Alkalinema sp. FACHB-956: one gene and its partner. The protein of the gene in region 1 interacts with the protein of each later gene in a pairwise test. Links are inferred from orthologs where the notes say so. Each region holds a gene or a part of one and is shown on either strand. Other genes may lie near its edges.

Region 1 (4,565 bases):
TCAATTTCCCAGGGCTGAAGTCTGCTGGGCGATGAAGTCGAGTAGCGCTTTTTGGTGGGTTGGCCCGATCGGTCGGATTTGCTTCGCGATCGGCGAAAACTTTTCTCCTGATTGAATTTCCGTAACGGTGGCTAGCCCCATGTCCCAACCTTCATTGAGTTGCAACTGATCCAGCCCTACCGTGAGCGAGGCTTGGTAGACATGACGAATCACCTTGTCATCGGCGTAGCAACCAAATTTTTGCAGGTCGATCGCGCGGTAGCCAATTTCCTCCAGCAATTCCCGACCCACGGCATCATCGGGATGTTCCCCCGGTTCCACATGGCCTCCAAATAAGCCCCAATAGGCTGGATAGACAATTTCCGGCTTGTTATCGCGCAGTTGCAGTAAGTAACGATCGTCTTGGTGCAGAATCGCGATCGCAACTTGAATCCTGGAATCTTGCATCTTGGTTGACCTAGTACCGTAGAGGATTGTAGACAGGGTGAGTAAGATCCTGGGAGAGTGCTTGTGGGCTGCCTAGTGCTTGTGGGCTGCCTAGTGCTTGTGGGCTGCCTAGTGCTTGTGGGCTGCCTATTGTTGACCGACAGCTTCTAGATAAACTTCTCCGAGATCCTCCCCATTAATCACGATCGAAGTCGCTTGAACGGTCCCCGTTACCGTCACCATTGAATTGGGTTGCGGCGGCGGGAGTTGCCGACTCAAGACCCAAATGCGACCGGTGGCATCCTGCACTTCATAGGCCACCTGCCCCACCATAGGAGCGATCGAAATGACCTGCCCAGAAATCTTAACGGCACCCGAAGCAGGGGATTGGGACGTGCTACGGGCATGGGAGATTTGGTTGATCGGCGTTGTGGGCAAGGACTGACAGCCCATCAGAATCATAGGTAGACTCCCCACCAGCCCCCAATGGAACGATCGCAGCACCATAGAAATCACACAATATAAAGACCACAAGAATAGAGATCACAGGATATATAGAAAAGGTTGGCAAGAACCCTTTGCAACAAAAGACTAAATTTTCATGCAGATGCAGCAAATCTAGGAGACTGAATCTGAGAAACTAGGAAAAGTCTATCTCATCCTTTCGTGGCTCTTGGCAGCCAGCACTACTTCATACATCTTCATGACAACTGGTCAACTACTCGATGGAAAAGCCCTCTCAGCCAAAATGTATGCTGAGATGACCGCCCAGGTTCAGGATTTGCAAGCCCAGTACGGACGCCCCCCCGGATTAGCCGTTCTGATGGTGGGAGACAATCCTGCCAGTGCCGCCTATGTCGGTAACAAAGAGAGAGCTTGTGCCCGAGTGGGAATTACTTCCTTTGGTCGCCATTTCCCCGCCGATACGACCCAAGCGGAACTGGAACAGGCCATCCGGGAGCTGAACCAAGACGATCGAGTCGATGGGATTTTGGTGCAGTTGCCTTTGCCGGGAGATCATTTAGATGATGTGCAGCTTCTGCTGACGATCGACCCCGATAAAGACGCCGATGGACTCCACCCCGATAACCTGGGGCGCTTGGTGCGGGGAGAGCCCGGATTGCGCAGTTGTACCCCGGCGGGTGTGATGGAGTTGCTGAAGGAATATAATATTCCTCTTAAAGGCAAAAAAGCGGTAGTCATTGGCCGCAGTATTCTAGTGGGGAAACCCCTAGCACTCATGCTGTTGGAAGCCGATGCAACCGTCACGATCGCCCATTCGCGCACCGATGACTTGGCGGCGGTGGCACGATCGGCGGATATTCTGGTGGCAGCGGTGGGGCGGCCCAATCTGGTGACCGCCGATATGGTGAAGCCAGGAGCAGTGGTAGTTGACGTGGGGATCAATCGCATTGCGACCCCCGATGGCAAAGGTCGGTTGGTGGGCGATGTGGACTTTGAGTCCGTCAAAGAGGTGTCGAGCTACATTACCCCGGTTCCGGGGGGTGTGGGACAAATGACCGTGGCGATGCTGTTACACAATACAATTTTGAGTTACCGCAAAAAGTTTGAGGCCTGAGGCCGCTAGACCTCGGTTCTCATCTTGCGTTTAGGAATGTTTCATGGAGGCTGTTCGATGGTTGTTGCTGGTGAAAAGTCAAGTTTTAATCTCAAGACCTATCTCGCTGAGAAACAAGCGCTGGTAGAAGCTGCTCTCGACCAATCGATCGCCCTCGCCTACCCTGAAACGATCTATGAATCCATGCGCTACTCCCTGATGGCGGGGGGCAAGCGCCTGCGACCCATTCTCTGCCTTGCAACCTGTGAATTAATGGGCGGCAATACCGAAATGGCGATGGCCACGGCCTGTGCGTTGGAAATGGTGCATACCATGTCCCTGATCCATGATGATTTGCCCTCCATGGATAACGATGACTTCCGCCGGGGCAAACCAACCAATCATAAGGTTTACGGTGAGGCGATCGCGATTTTGGCGGGGGATGCGCTGCTGTCCTATGCCTTTGAGTACGTGGCGAAGGAAACCCAAGGCGTCCCTGCCGATCGGATTTTGGATGTGGTGATGCTCCTGGGACGGGCCTTTGCCCGCTTAGTCGATGGCCAAGTGGTCGATCTGCAATCGGAGGGTAATGCAGCGATCGGTCTGGAAACTCTGACGTTTATCCACAACAACAAAACATCAGCGCTCTTGGAAGCCTCCGTCCTGAGTGGGGCCATCCTGGCGGGAGCCTCCGACGCGGATCAGGAAAAACTGTTGCGCTACGCTAAAAACATCGGTTTAGCCTTCCAAATTGTGGATGACATTCTCGACATTACTGCCACCACCGAAGAACTGGGTAAATCCGCCGGGAAAGATCTACAAGCGGACAAGACCACCTATCCCAAGCTGTGGGGTATCGAAGAATCGCGCCGCCAAGCGGAAGACCTCGTAGCGAAGGCCAAGGCAGAACTGAGCGGTTTTGGGTCAGCAGCAGACCCGCTGATTGCGATCGCGGACTATATTACTGCGCGCAAAAATTAAAATGACTGTCCCGAGAATTCAGGTGGATCTGATTTTCAGGGTGATAAAAATTGAGACTCTGCCGTAATTGCGGTAAGGTGTTCTCAATTCTGTGATCCCGATTTCCCAACCCGATTTTTATGCAGTCCCTGAGTGCTATCTTTGACAACCACGTTTTAGTTATTGCGATCGCGTCTTGCTTGCTTGCTCAAGCAACCAAGTTGATCATCGAGTTTGCGATGCATGGCAAGTTGAATGTGCGTGTCTTGGTGGAAACGGGTGGTATGCCCAGTTCCCACTCTGCCCTAGTTACCTCCCTAGCAACGGGAATTGGTTTAACCCAGGGCTGGGACAGTGCAGAATTTGCGATCGCGACGGTATTTGCCTTTATCGTCATGTACGATGCAGCAGGTGTCCGTCAAGCAGCAGGCAAGCAAGCGAAAATCCTCAACCAACTGATTGATGAGCTCTTTCAAGGTGACCACCAGTTAACCGAAACTCGCCTGAAAGAACTGTTAGGTCATACCCCGGTTCAGGTCATTGTTGGCTCGATCATGGGCATTGCCATTTCCTTCCTCTCGGAAATGGGCAGCACGGGGCAGTTGGCTTGGGTGCGTCAGATGTGGGTAGGGGGCTAAGGATGTAGGTAGATAGCTAAGACGGAACGGATGTCAGCAGTGAATGCTAACGGTTTCACTAGTCAGTCTTCTTAATGATCAGTTTAATGATCAGCCTTCTCCCCTGTGAGCCTACTCAAGCGCACTTCTCCCAGGGGTGTTCCCCAGGATGGCGCTAGAGTTGAACGGCAGACTTCAATAAAACCACTCGGCGGGCATCCACCACCATGGTTAAATAGCCCCGATCGCTGAGTAATTGCATGACTGAGTTTGCAGCTACAGCATCCGTCGTGTGGAGCGCGAGCAAATAAGGCTTTTGCCCATAGGCCACCAGACCAATATTTTTATTTAAGCCCTGGGAAAGCTGACTGGCCACCTCGGGCTGATTTTGATAGTTCACCAACACTGCATAACCACTCTCTAAAACCTGAGGATTATAGGCGATCGGGGTTTGCGGGTTAGGTGTCTGTGGGTTGGGGATTTGTGGGTTAGATATCGGTGGGCTAAGCGTCTGTGGGCTAGCCGGGGTCGCTTGTGGGACGGTTGGATTGGCTGCTGGAGCCGTCGTCGCGGGCGGAATGGTATTGGGCGGGGGCACGCGACTGGGTTTCACCACAACCGTCTGTAACCCGGTGCTTTGCCCTAGGTACTGAGCCCAGGCGTTGGCGGCGGTTTCGGTTTGGTACCCTCCCAAACGAGTCACTGGGGCCCCTTGGTAATTGCACAGGCTCACGGGAACATCCGTAGGTAATTTGCTGCGGACGGTGGCTTGACTGTCTGGGGTTTGACTGAGCACAAACAGCAGATATTCCCCAGCATTGGGCGGGGCGCAGACAGGGATTTGGGTCTTGCCTGGGGGAACGATCGCTAAGGGCGCGATCGCGGTCACTATCGTCCAAAATCCGGTTTGCCAGCGCCACGCATTCATGCTGTTTTCATCCAATGTTGCATTCAGAGCTTAGTTGCATTCAGATCTGACGGCATCCAACGCTTCCCTTAGCCCT
Region 2 (4,497 bases), on another replicon or contig:
GGGGATCTGGAGCATCGCTAGTCGATAATGGAAGAGATTGCAGCGCAGATAGCACCAGTTGTTGCTTTTGATCATGGTTACAGGTGGGGTGGCTACTATTGACCTTGCCTAGGGCTGGAATCCCTAAGCCCAACAGTAATGCCAATGCAGTCGTCGTTCCACCGACAACGCATTCTCCAATAATCAAGTAACGGTTTTTAAGTTTTTGGCCGAATTGCTGCCCTAACTGAAGACCCGCCTGAAATAATTGCTGCACGGTCGCGAGATCCATGGCTTGGCCCGTACTGAGGCAGCGAGCTGCTTGGCCCCCACAGTCAATACAGGGAACGGGGGGAGTTTCTAGCAGTCCTGCATTCACTAAATGGGTCGGAATGGAGAGCTGTTCAACGATCGCGCGGGAAATCAAGGCTGGTGAAGCCCCAGCCACGAGCGGTGGCAGCGGATAGCGGGGTTGGGCTTGCACACCGTAGTACAGAAATTCAGCATCCGCAAGCGCCGTTTGACGGCGATCGTCGGGAGTGGCTCCGGCGGCAGAAATGCCTGGAATCAGTCCCGTTTCCGTAAAACCTAGCACACAGACAAATTCTGGTGATTGCCCTCGATAGCGTTGCAGCCAACGTTCTGCCTGCGATCGTTGGGTGTAGATGTTAATCATCTAGTACTCATCATCTAATCTCATCATCCAGTCCTGATCATCCATGCATTCATCAACGGCTGAAACCAGCTGGATAGACAACTACTCATCCATTAACACTTGTATCCACTTAGGCGGATCGGGAATGGGATTCCCTAGGCGATTGCATAGAATGTAAGCAACCACGTGCACTAAACCAACGTAGACAATATTCTTGACCACGATCGCGGCCACCGTAATCCCCTGCACTAAGCTCAGACTAGGCTGTTGCAGAATTCCGAGGAAGTTGAAAATCCATTCCACGAAACCCGTCACCTGAATCGTGGCATAGAGCCAGAGGTCATCCCCTAGCAAGATTGAGACCAGCCAAATCCGGAAAAACGTACCAAAGGTCATCAGTACAGTTCCAATGAAAATGGCTCCGCTCCATCCACTGCGCCGCGACCACAAACTCCCCAACGTCCAGCCCAAGACGCCATAGGGCACCAAAAACTGAATCGCCCGCACCGGTCCCATCAATACACTCAACAGCAACGATGCGACAAGCACGCCCATGCCTGCCGCCCGATTGCCCCAGCGCAGATAGACGATCGCAATGGGTAACGGGAAAAAGATCAGCATGGGGCCGAGGGGAAAGTAAAAATTCACCAACCACAGCAACCCAGCCGCACTGGCAAGGAATGCCGTTTCCACCATGACGATCGGGCTGTGAGGATCAACCCCCTGCCGTTTAGTTTCGGGGGATTTTTCCAAATTAGGGACAATATCGTCCAGCCAGCCACGATCGTCGTCAGCGTCAGGAGAACCTTGAGAGTTGTTGGGGATAGGAGCAGTCATGCCAGCGGCTTGAGATTCAACAGATCTACTGTAACGTTAGTTCGAAATTGTCACATTCGTAAAAAAAATAACGTCCCCTCCTACCCGTTCTACCCTCCTACCCGTTCTACCCTCCTACCCCTTGACCACCTGCACCTGTGCCGCACAAGCCTTAGCCCGATCGCGGGCTTCTTCGATCGTGGATCCTAGGGCCAGTGCTACCCCCATACGACGGTTGGCATAGCTTTTGGGTTTACCAAAGAGCCGTAACTTACTCGTGGGAACCTGTAAAGCGTCTGCTACGCCCGTAAATTGCGGATTCTCCGTCGGTTCCGTGCCCAGAATCACCGCCGAGGCACCGGGTTTAATCAGGTCAATCTCGCCGATCGGCAAACCCGCGATCGCCCGCACATGTAACTCAAACTCGGACATGTTTTGGCTAATCATCGTCACCATGCCCGTATCGTGGGGGCGGGGGCTGACCTCGCTGAAGTAAACCGTTTGTTCCCCAGCGGGATCCCCTTCGATGAACAATTCCACCCCAAAGAGGCCCCATCCGCCCAAGGCTTCCGTGATTGTGGCCGCGATCGCCTGACATTTGGCGAGGGTAGCTTCTGACAGCGGGCAAGGTTGCCAAGATTCGCGATAATCGCCGCTGATCTGGACATGGCCGATCGGCGGACAGAAATGGGTGCCATCGATCGCCCGCACGGTCAGCAATGTAATCTCAGTGTGGAAATTGACGAAGCCTTCGATAATCACCCGATCGTTCTGCGTCCGGCCCTTAGCGTGGGCATAGTCCCAAGCAGGCAAAATATCCGCCTCTGTTTTCACGGTACTTTGGCCTTTGCCGGAGGAACTCATCACCGGCTTTACCACGCAGGGCAAGCCAATCTCCGCGATCGCCGCTTGGTATTCCGCTTCCGTATCAGCAAAGCGATAGGGCGAGGTTTTCAACCCTAAGGTTTCCGCCGCCAACCGCCGGATCCCTTCCCGGTTCATCGTGAGAAAGGTCGCATTGGCCGTCGGAATGACTCGCCAGCCCTGCTTTTCCAATTCAATCAACGTCGGCGTGGCGATCGCTTCCACTTCCGGCACGATGAAGCTGGGTTGCTCCGCTTCAATCACCGATCGCAGGGCTTCCCCATCCAACATACTGATCACATGGGAACGGTGGGCAAACTGCATGGCCGGGGCATTGGCATAGGAATCGACTGCAATCACTTCTAGGCCCAGGCGCATGGCTTCGATCGCCACTTCCCGCCCCAATTCCCCTGAGCCGAGCAGCAATAGGCGTTGTGCCCCTGGTTGTAACGGGGTGCCCCAGGGGGCGAGGGTTGCCGTAGCGGGGGCAGCAGGTTGATTCATAGCGTATTCTCCTCAGCATTCTCCTAAGCAGGTGCACGCTGGATTATCTCACTCCCTGGGCACTCCACCGATCGCAACTGGCTTTACGTAGCGCAATCTTTGACAATATGTCTTATTGCAAGCTTGCAATCTTTGACAATATGTCTTTTGACCCAGGAAATCCCTTCTCAACAGAATGGGGGACGGTAATCCTTGAGCGTAGAACACTGGTATCAAAATGTTAAGAAAGCTTTTTCTGGGCTTGATCGCGATCGTTGCCACCATTTCCTTTGCCCTGCCCGCCTATGCTGCTGATACTGCGGCAGGTGCTAAGGTGTTTGCAGCCAACTGTGCTGCTTGCCATGCGGGTGGACGCAACGCCGTCAACCCCACCAAAACGCTGCAACAGGCTGACCTCGACCAATACGGGATGGCCTCCGCAGAAGCAATCATCAAACAAGTGACGAACGGCAAGAACGCAATGCCTGCTTTTGGCGGTAAGCTTCAACCCGAACAAATTGAAAACGTGGCTGCTTATGTCTTGGCCCAGGCTGGAAATGGTTGGGCGAAGTAATCCTCGCATTACCCCTGTAAATAATCCTGTTGTAAATAACCCTGTTGTAACTAACCCTGTTGTGAGCAGCAGGTTGTAGGCAATAGGCTGTAAGCAGCAGGTTGTGAGCAGCAGGTTGTGAGCAGCAGATTATGGGTGAGAGTCCTGACTGATTTTTCAATACTGACCCTAGGGAGAGGCTTAAATTCTTAAGCCTCTTTTCTCTATCGCAAGTCTCTGCCACAACGCTTGATCACAACATCACAACGCTCCCAGCCTGGGCAGTCAGACAATGGAAGCAGTCGGCACGGAATTTCCCCGATCGGCCGCTTTTCCAGGTCAGTTTTGCAAGTCAGGTTTGCAAGTCAGTTTGGCAGGTCGGCAACTTTTCGAGTTGCACATCGGTCTATTTTCTTGCCTTGGCACGGCGTATCCTAGGATGGCATCCTTTTGAAATCCATCCTGAGATTGATGCCGAAATATAGGTTTTCGGTAAAGACGATCATTCTGACCAGGATCGGTCTAGATTAGTAAGAACTTAAGTTGATTTGGACTTTATAGGATATGCGATCGCAGTTTCTGGGTATTGTGGGCGGGGTCGCACTCAGCCTCAGCTTCAGTGGAGTGGCTACGGCGGCCATGACAGATAGTCAAGTTGCGCGGGTTGTAGAATCTCTTCGACAGGTGGGCGTGCAAAGTCCAAAGAGTGAGGGTTTGCACAGCGACTGGCGCGTTAAGGCCACCAATATTCCCATCTGGGCCAAGTCCTGTTTGGGCAAACCCCTAACTCCGCAGCAGTTCAACGATAGTCCCGCCACAGCCCGCAACATTATCAACTGTGTGATTAAGGACGTGGCAGCCACGGAAGACCAGCAGGCCAACGGGGATGAAGCACTGACCGTACGGCGGATTGCCGCTTGGTGGATGACAGGAGATAGCAACCTGTATAACAGTGCGGGAACCGCCGCCTATACCAATCAAGTTCTGAGTCTGTATCAGCAACAGGCAACTGGCAAACCCCAAGGGTCACCGACGGATTCCACCAAACCAACGGGGAACACCAAACCCACAGACAGCAGCACGTCCAGTAGTTCTAGTGGCTCCTCCAGTTCTGCTGATAAAACGGTGAAAGTCCCCGCCGGACGCA

What was found. The genes of interacting proteins can lie anywhere in the genome.
Region 2: the proteins of crtE (region 1) and purT interact in binary tests that used the Escherichia coli proteins (3 or more experiments, as listed by UniProt). The link is inferred for Alkalinema sp. FACHB-956 from one-to-one orthologs.

Annotation. Positions count from the first base shown.
Region 1 is NZ_JACJRC010000031.1:36,368-40,932, forward strand. Bases 1,025-4,013 are described here. They hold crtE (geranylgeranyl diphosphate synthase CrtE), read left to right. Parts: upstream 1,025-2,062; coding sequence 2,063-2,965; downstream 2,966-4,013. Other genes in these bases: folD (bifunctional methylenetetrahydrofolate dehydrogenase/methenyltetrahydrofolate cyclohydrolase FolD), read left to right, coding at 1,130-2,005; H6G21_RS21900 (divergent PAP2 family protein), read left to right, coding at 3,085-3,582; H6G21_RS21905 (hypothetical protein), read right to left, coding at 3,737-4,013. In the rest of the region: menH (2-succinyl-6-hydroxy-2,4-cyclohexadiene-1-carboxylate synthase), read left to right, coding at 1-18; H6G21_RS21880 (NUDIX hydrolase), read right to left, coding at 1-447; H6G21_RS21885 (hypothetical protein), read right to left, coding at 574-933; more of H6G21_RS21905, read right to left, coding at 4,014-4,489.
Region 2 is NZ_JACJRC010000014.1:93,217-97,713, reverse strand. What follows is about bases 703-3,623. They hold purT (formate-dependent phosphoribosylglycinamide formyltransferase), read right to left. Parts: upstream 2,819-3,623; coding sequence 1,586-2,818; downstream 703-1,585. Other genes in these bases: petJ (cytochrome c6 PetJ), read left to right, coding at 3,036-3,371; H6G21_RS15580 (DUF2232 domain-containing protein), read right to left, coding at 737-1,471. In the rest of the region: nicotinate mononucleotide-dependent phosphoribosyltransferase CobT, read right to left, coding at 1-655; H6G21_RS15565 (hypothetical protein), read left to right, coding at 3,915-4,497. UniProt on the Escherichia coli protein: Involved in the de novo purine biosynthesis. Catalyzes the transfer of formate to 5-phospho-ribosyl-glycinamide (GAR), producing 5-phospho-ribosyl-N-formylglycinamide (FGAR). Formate is provided by PurU via hydrolysis of 10-formyl-tetrahydrofolate.